One region of the Streptomyces sp. NPDC021019 genome, then DNA from elsewhere that is predicted to be linked to it. Evidence: riboswitches for the same ligand, from Rfam matches in the RefSeq annotation. Region 1 holds a riboswitch; each other region holds the start of a gene.
The links. Region 1 has a riboswitch for cyclic di-AMP ahead of ACH4RG_RS21130 (transglycosylase SLT domain-containing protein). Riboswitches for the same ligand answer to the same signal wherever they lie in the genome.
Positions count from the first base shown of each region.

Region 2: linked by a shared signal. The riboswitch ahead of ACH4RG_RS34495 (M23 family metallopeptidase) and the one ahead of ACH4RG_RS21130 (transglycosylase SLT domain-containing protein) in region 1 are both predicted to bind cyclic di-AMP.
Region 3: linked by a shared signal. The riboswitch ahead of ACH4RG_RS35750 (M23 family metallopeptidase) and the one ahead of ACH4RG_RS21130 (transglycosylase SLT domain-containing protein) in region 1 are both predicted to bind cyclic di-AMP.

Region 1 covers NZ_JBIRQR010000003.1:804,605-806,859, reverse strand. The annotation lists gene ACH4RG_RS21135 (GMC oxidoreductase) at 1-519, opposite strand, end outside; gene ACH4RG_RS21130 (transglycosylase SLT domain-containing protein) at 666-1,508, opposite strand; cyclic di-AMP (ydaO/yuaA leader) riboswitch at 1,514-1,701, opposite strand; gene ACH4RG_RS21125 (FAD-dependent oxidoreductase) at 2,154-2,255, shown strand, end outside.
Region 2 covers NZ_JBIRQR010000010.1:116,082-118,336, forward strand. The annotation lists gene ACH4RG_RS34490 (M16 family metallopeptidase) at 1-1,017, shown strand, start outside; cyclic di-AMP (ydaO/yuaA leader) riboswitch at 1,241-1,408, shown strand; gene ACH4RG_RS34495 (M23 family metallopeptidase) at 1,422-2,237, shown strand.
Region 3 covers NZ_JBIRQR010000012.1:83,404-85,658, forward strand. The annotation lists gene ACH4RG_RS35745 (PP2C family protein-serine/threonine phosphatase) at 1-813, shown strand, start outside; cyclic di-AMP (ydaO/yuaA leader) riboswitch at 1,040-1,192, shown strand; gene ACH4RG_RS35750 (M23 family metallopeptidase) at 1,204-2,235, shown strand.

The sequences.
Region 1 (2,255 bases):
CTCCCGGCGTGGGGTGACGGCCATGCCGCCGTTGACCAGTGACCCACCGCCTACACCACGGCCCTGGTAGACGGTGATGCCGGCGAACTCCTCGGCGTCCAGGATGCCGGTGTAGCGGTTGACGTCCTTGTCGATCGGGAAGCCGAGGAAGTTGCTCAGCGGCTGCTTGGTCCGGGTCCGCAGCCAGAAGGAGCGGTCGTCGGGCCTGGTGGTGTTGGCGAAGATCTTGCCGTCCGCGCCCGGCGTGTCCCAGGCCATGCCCATCTCGACCATATGGACGTCGACGCCGGCCTGGGCGAGCCGGAGGGCGGCCACGGAGCCGCCGTAGCCGGTGCCGACGACCAGTACCGGCACCCGGGCCCCGGAGCCGATCGGCGCTGTTGCCGCCCGGACGCCCGCCCACGCGGGTGCGGTGTGCCCGGCGATCGCCGCAGCACCCAGAAGAGAACCTGTTCCAGCGATGAATCTTCGACGCGAGACACCCTTGGCCTCGGCATCTATCATGGTCGTGTCCTCCATGTGCCTTCCCTCACTCTCGACAGAGTGCAACAGGTTCTACTGTCGATCGCGTGGTAAGTCACGAGAAACTTGGGGGTAACTTCCCGGTACGCCCGAGGGGCCCCGGACCATGGGGTCCGGGGCCCCTCGGGCGCGGGCGCGAAGGATCAGTAGGCGCCGAAGACGTTGTCGATCGAGCCGTACCGGTCCGCGGCGTAGTTGCACGCGGCCGTGATGTTGGCGACCGGGTCGTAGCTGTCGGTCGAGGTGCCGGGCACGTGGTAGGCCTGGAACGTCGGGTCGATGACCTGGAGCAGCCCCTTGGACGGGGTGCCCTTGACCGCGTTGGAGTCCCAGTTGTTGATCGCGACCGGGTTGCCCGAGGACTCCCGCATGATGTTGCGGTGGATGCCCTCGTAGGTGCCGGGGATGCCCCGCTCGGCCATGACCGCCAGCGACTCCTTGATCCAGCCATCGAGGTCGTTCGTGTACGTGACGGCCTTTTCGGCGGCCGGCGCGGCCTTTGCCGCGGGCACGGCGTTGACGCGCTCCGAACGGTCGGCACGGTTCGCCTCGGCACCGCGCGCGGTGGACGGGGAAGCCTGGGCGGCCTTGTCCGCCTTACCGCCCGAAGGGGCCTCGGCCGTGGTTCCGAGGATCAGCTTGATTCCGGGCTGAATGAGATCGGGATTATCTCCGATGATCTTCCGGTTGCCTTCGTACAGCTTCTCCCAGCCGCCGCTGACAGAATATTCGCGGGCGATCTTGGAAAGCGTTTCACCGGCCGCCACGGAATGCTGGGCGGGCGCGGCCCGCACGGCGGAATTCGCCTGGGCCACCGAGGCGGGCGCCACGGCCTGCTGCGGCGCGGCGGCGGGCACCGGGGCCGCGAAGGCACTGGTGGCACCGATCACCGGGAGGGCGAGGACGGCTCCACCGGTGGTCACGGCGGCGAGGCCGCGGCGCAGCGAGGTGGACTGGGAACGACGGTGCTTACCCTGTGCGGGCATGGGGGATTTCCTCTCCGGCGCCTGCGGGGTGAGCTGTCGGGTTCAGACGGGAGATGTCTGGCCGCACGCTCGTGCGGCTTCACCCCAAGCCGTTCCGGTCACGGATCGGCGACTTACCTGGGTCCCCCGCTCCTGCCGTACGTGAGTGGGTTTCGGATTCCCGGACGGCGGCAGGATTCGGCGTTCCATCCGGATTGACGGTGACCGTAGGCGAGAAACATCGAACAGAACAAGCCCCACATTCCGAAGCTCCTTTTCCGCGCAAGATCGAAAGGCGGAATCGCCGGATCGGATCATTCCGTCACGCCGTCAACTTTCCCCGCACGGAAGGGAACCGATGCTTCCGCTTCCGCGTCGCCCGCTTCGGACGTGACGCTCACCACTTCCTCGCGGCGATGGCGAAAATGAGCTCAAACAAATACCCCAGCAACCCCAATAGGCCCCTTATTTAGCAGAATTCCCAAAAGAACCAAATCGCCCATACCGGCACAAGAAAACGGGCTAATCGGGCACTCCAGGCGGGGCCGGTCGAAGGGCCCGCGGGGCGATCGCTTACGGTGTGCGGTGGAGACTAGTAAGCCAACCCTTACCTCCGACGTACGCTGTACCTGCCCGCGTTCGCCCGCCCCGAAGGATCACCACGCCATGACACGCCCCGTCCGCGTCGCCATTGTCGGAGCCGGCCCCGCCGGTATCTACGCTGCGGACGCGCTGCTCAAATCCGAGGTCTGCCAGGACCCGGGGGTC
Region 2 (2,255 bases), on a different contig from region 1:
CTGGTCGCCGAGGCGCTGCGGGCCCCGGCGTTCGACGGGAGCGAGATCGAGCGCCTCGTCGGCAACCGTCTCGACGAGATCCCGCACGAGCACGCCAACCCGTCCCGGCGCGCCGCCAAGCAGCTCTCCAAGGAGCTGTTCCCGGCCACCGCCCGGATGTCCCGCCCGCGCCTGGGCACCGAGGAGACCGTCCGGCGGATCGACGAGAGGGCCGTGCGCGCCTTCTTCGACGCCCATGTCCGTCCGTCCACCGCGACGGCCGTGATCGTCGGCGACCTGACCGGTATCGACCTGGACGCGCTGCTGGCGGAGACCCTCGGCGACTGGTCGGGCAACGCCGGTCAGGCCCGCCCGGTGCCGCCCATCACCGCGAACGACACCGGCCGCGTCGTGATCGTGGACCGGCCGGGCGCGGTCCAGACCCAGCTGCTGATCGGTCGCATCGGCGCCGACCGGCACGAGCGTGTGTGGCCCGCCCAGGTGCTCGGCACCTACTGCCTGGGCGGCACCCTCACCTCCCGGCTGGACCGGGTGCTGCGCGAGGAGAAGGGCTACACCTACGGGGTGCGGGCCTTCGCCCAGGTGCTGCGCTCCAGCGGCCCGGACGCGGGCGGCGCGGCCATGCTCGCGATCAGCGGCTCGGTGGACACGGAGTCCACCGGACCGGCGCTGGACGACCTCTGGAAGGTCCTGCGGACGCTGGCCGCCGAGGGGCTGACCGACGCCGAGCGTGAGACGGCCGTGCAGAACCTGGTGGGCGTCGCCCCGCTGAAGTTCGAGACCGCCGCCTCCGTCGCGAGCACGCTGGCCGACCAGGTCGAGCAGCACCTCCCCGACGACTACCAGGCCCACCTCTACGCCCGGCTCGCCGAGACGGGCACCGTGGAGGCGACCGCCGCCGTGGTCAGCGCCTTCCCGGTCGACCGGCTGGTCACGGTGCTCGTGGGGGACGCCGCCCGGATCGAGGAGCCCGTGAAGGCCCTCGGCATCGGAGAGGTGTCCGTCGTCACCGGCTGACTCAGGTGTGGCCCACCGCCGCGAACAGGACCCCGACGAACGCATATTCGTCGGGGTCCTTCCCTTTTTGGTCGATTAACCCAATCCATCACCTTTGGGAGAGAGGATGCCTGTCTGCCCTGTGGGATGTACGACAAATCCCCTGGTCCGTTTGGCGATGGGAAGCCGCCCGGCCTAGCGTCGGCTCGGCTGTCCGCCACCCGTATGCCGCAGCCGCGGCGCCGGGCAGCCATCGCCGAGTCCCCGTCAGGCGCGAGCCTGGGGAGCCGGGGACCCACGCAGTCCCTGGGGTGAATCGGAGGTCCGTGCCGCGAGACCGGCGCGGGGATCCGTAGGAGACCTTCCTGCTCCGAACCCGTCAGCTAACCCGGTAGGCGAGAAGGAAGGAAAGGATCAGCCCCTCCATGGCGTTCACCCGTGCCACCGGGAAGCACCGTGCCCCGAGCCGCCTCACGCGCCGGAGCGCCCAGGCCGCCGGCATCGCGGCTCTGGCCACCACCGGAGTCCTCGGCTCGCTGGCCTCCCCGGCCCTCGCCGCGGACACCGAGGCCGCCCAGGTCGCCGACACCGGCCTCACCCAGGCCGTCGCCCTCGACGCCACTCTCGCCGAGCAGATAGACGCGCAGGCCCACGCCCAGAAGCAGCAGGCCGACGCGATCGCGAAGGCGAAGGCCAAGGCCGCCGCGGAGGCCCGCGAGAAGGCCGCCAAGGCCAAGGCGAAGGCGGAGGCCGAGCGCAAGGCCGAGGCCCGCGCCGAGGAGATCCGTGAGGAGAAGGCCCGCGCCGCCCGCGCCGCCGAGCGCGCCCGCCTGAACGCCTTCCACCTGCCGGTCGCCGGCTCTCACGTCACCACCGGCTACAAGTCCGGCGGTTCGCTCTGGTCCTCCGGCAGCCACTCCGGCGTGGACTTCATGGCCGCCTCCGGCAGCTCCGTCGTCGCCGTCGGCGCCGGGACGGTCGTCGAGGCCGGCTGGGGCGGCGCGTACGGCAACAACATCGTGCTCCGGATGACGGACGGCACGTACACCCAGTACGGCCACCTCTCCTCGATCGGCGTCTCCGTCGGCCAGAGCGTCTCCTCCGGCCAGCAGATCGGCCTCTCCGGCTCCACCGGCAACTCCACCGGCCCGCACCTGCACTTCGAGGCCCGGACCAGCCCCGACTACGGCTCCGACATGGACCCCGTCGGCTACCTGCGCTCCCACGGACTGAACGTCTGACCCGCCCCGCGCGACCCC
Region 3 (2,255 bases), on a different contig from region 1:
CTGGCCTCGGCCCGGGTCATCGCGGAGACCGCCATGCGGGCCGTGCTGCCGACCCCGGCCGAGCGGATCGGCGGACTCCAGGTGGCCGCGCGGTACGAGGCGGCCCAGGCGGACGAGTTCGTGGGCGGCGACCTGTTCGCCGTCGCGGACACCCCGTACGGCGTGCGTGTGGTCGTCGGCGACGTACGCGGCAAGGGGCTGGACGCCGTCGAGGCGGTGGCGGTGATCATCGGGGCGTTCCGGGAGGCGGCCGAGCAGGAGCGTTCGCTGGAGGGTGTCGCGCAGCGGCTGGAGCGGGCGCTGGCCCGGGAGGGGACGCGGCGGTACGGGCTGGACGCCATGGAGGGGTTCGTCACCGCCGTGCTGGCCGAGATCCCGCCCGGTTCGGCTTCGTTGCGCCTCGTCAACCGCGGTCACCCCGAGCCGATCCTGCTGCATGCCGACGGCGCCCTGGAGGTGCTGGCGCCCTCGGTGCCCGCCATGCCGCTGGGGATGGACCTGGGGGTGTGGCCGGACCGCTCCGACGAGTGGGCGATGCCCGCCGGGGCGACGCTCCTCGCCTTCACGGACGGCCTGTCCGAGGCCCGGGACCCGAACGGGGTCTTCTACGATCCGGCGGCCCGGCTGCGCGGCCGGATCTTCCCCGGTCCGGAGGAGCTGCTGTCGGCGCTGACGGACGACGTACGACTGCACACCGGTGGGCGGACCACGGACGACATGGCGCTCATCGCGGTCGGGCGGCCGGCGGAGGGGCAGCCCGTGCCCCGGACGACGGTGAAGATCGTGGGCCGGGGCGATGACGCCGGGCGATGACACGGTGCGTAGTCGAAGGGCGCCGCTCCGCATAACATTTGACACACCGTCAGAAAAAGTGATGTGGCTGAGTCGCGGTCAAGTCGCCCGATTGCGCCCGGTTGCCACCCGTACATCCCTGCCGTGCTCGTTAATGATCAACAGGAACAGCTTGGAATAGGGCCTGTCCGTCTATTAACGTTCGATAACGCAGCGCGGTCGTCACAGCCGTCGTCAGAGACGGCGCCGCGCGCGAGCGCCGAATCCCGCAAGGGAACCGGGGAACCACCTACATGGGGTGAATCGGACGCCTGCGTCTCGTGAGAGACGGAGGGGCCCGTAGGAGACCTTCCTGCTCCGAACCCGTCAGCTAACCCGGTAGGCGAGAAGGAAGGAAAGGAGTGCGCCCACGTGGCGTCCAACAAGCCTGCCCCTGAGGCCCCGTCACCCTTCCGTGCCGACATCTTCGGTGGCGAGGAGCGCACCTGGGAGGAGTGGAACCCCACCGCGGAGTCCATCCGTCCCGTGCGCGGCAAGCACCGCGTGGCCAAGCAGCGTGGTCTGGCCCGTAGCTCCACCGTCCTCGGAGTCGGTGTCATAGCGGCCGTCGGTGCGGGCGGTATGGCCACCGCGCAGGACAAGGCGCCGGTCTCCATCTCTCTTCCCGATTCCATCGTGGACAACCTCCCCGACGCCAAGTCCCTTCCCGGCGTCGGGTCTTTGATGTCCGACGAGGCGGAGCCCGCCCCGGTCGCCGCGTCCGCGCCGCTCACCACCGCCGGCCTCACCACCGCCGAGGCCGAGCAGGGCACCGACGCGGGCGAGGCGCTGCGCGCCCGCATCCTCCAGCAGGCCGAGCAGCAGCAGGCCAGCGCCGACGCCGAGGCCAGGGCCGCCGCCGAGAAGGCAGCGGCCGAGAGCGCCGCCGCCGAGGCCAAGAAGCAGCAGGACGAGGCCGAGGCCGCGGCCGCCGCGAAGAAGAAGGCGGCCAAGGAAGCGGCGGAGAAGAAGAAGGAGGCCGAGCGGCTGGCCAAGCTCGCCGCCAGCTTCTCCCTCCCCACCTTCTCGTACACGATCACCTCGACCTACGGTCAGTCCGGCGCGCTCTGGTCCTCGGGCCAGCACACAGGTCTCGACTTCGCCGGGTCGGCCGGTGCGCCGCTCAAGGCCGTGCACAGCGGCACGATCACGTCGGCCGGCTACTCCGGTTCGTACGGCTACCGCACGGTCCTCGAACTCGAGGACGGCACGGAGATCTGGTACGCCCACCAGTCCTCGATCGAGGTCTCCGTCGGTCAGAAGGTCACCACCGGCCAGACCATCGGCCGCATGGGCGACAGCGGCAACGTCACCGGCGTCCACCTCCACCTGGAGGTCCGCACCGCGGGCGGTTCCGCGATGGACCCGATGGCCTGGCTCAACAGCAAGGGCCTGAACGTCTGACCTCCCGGCCCCGCGGCTGA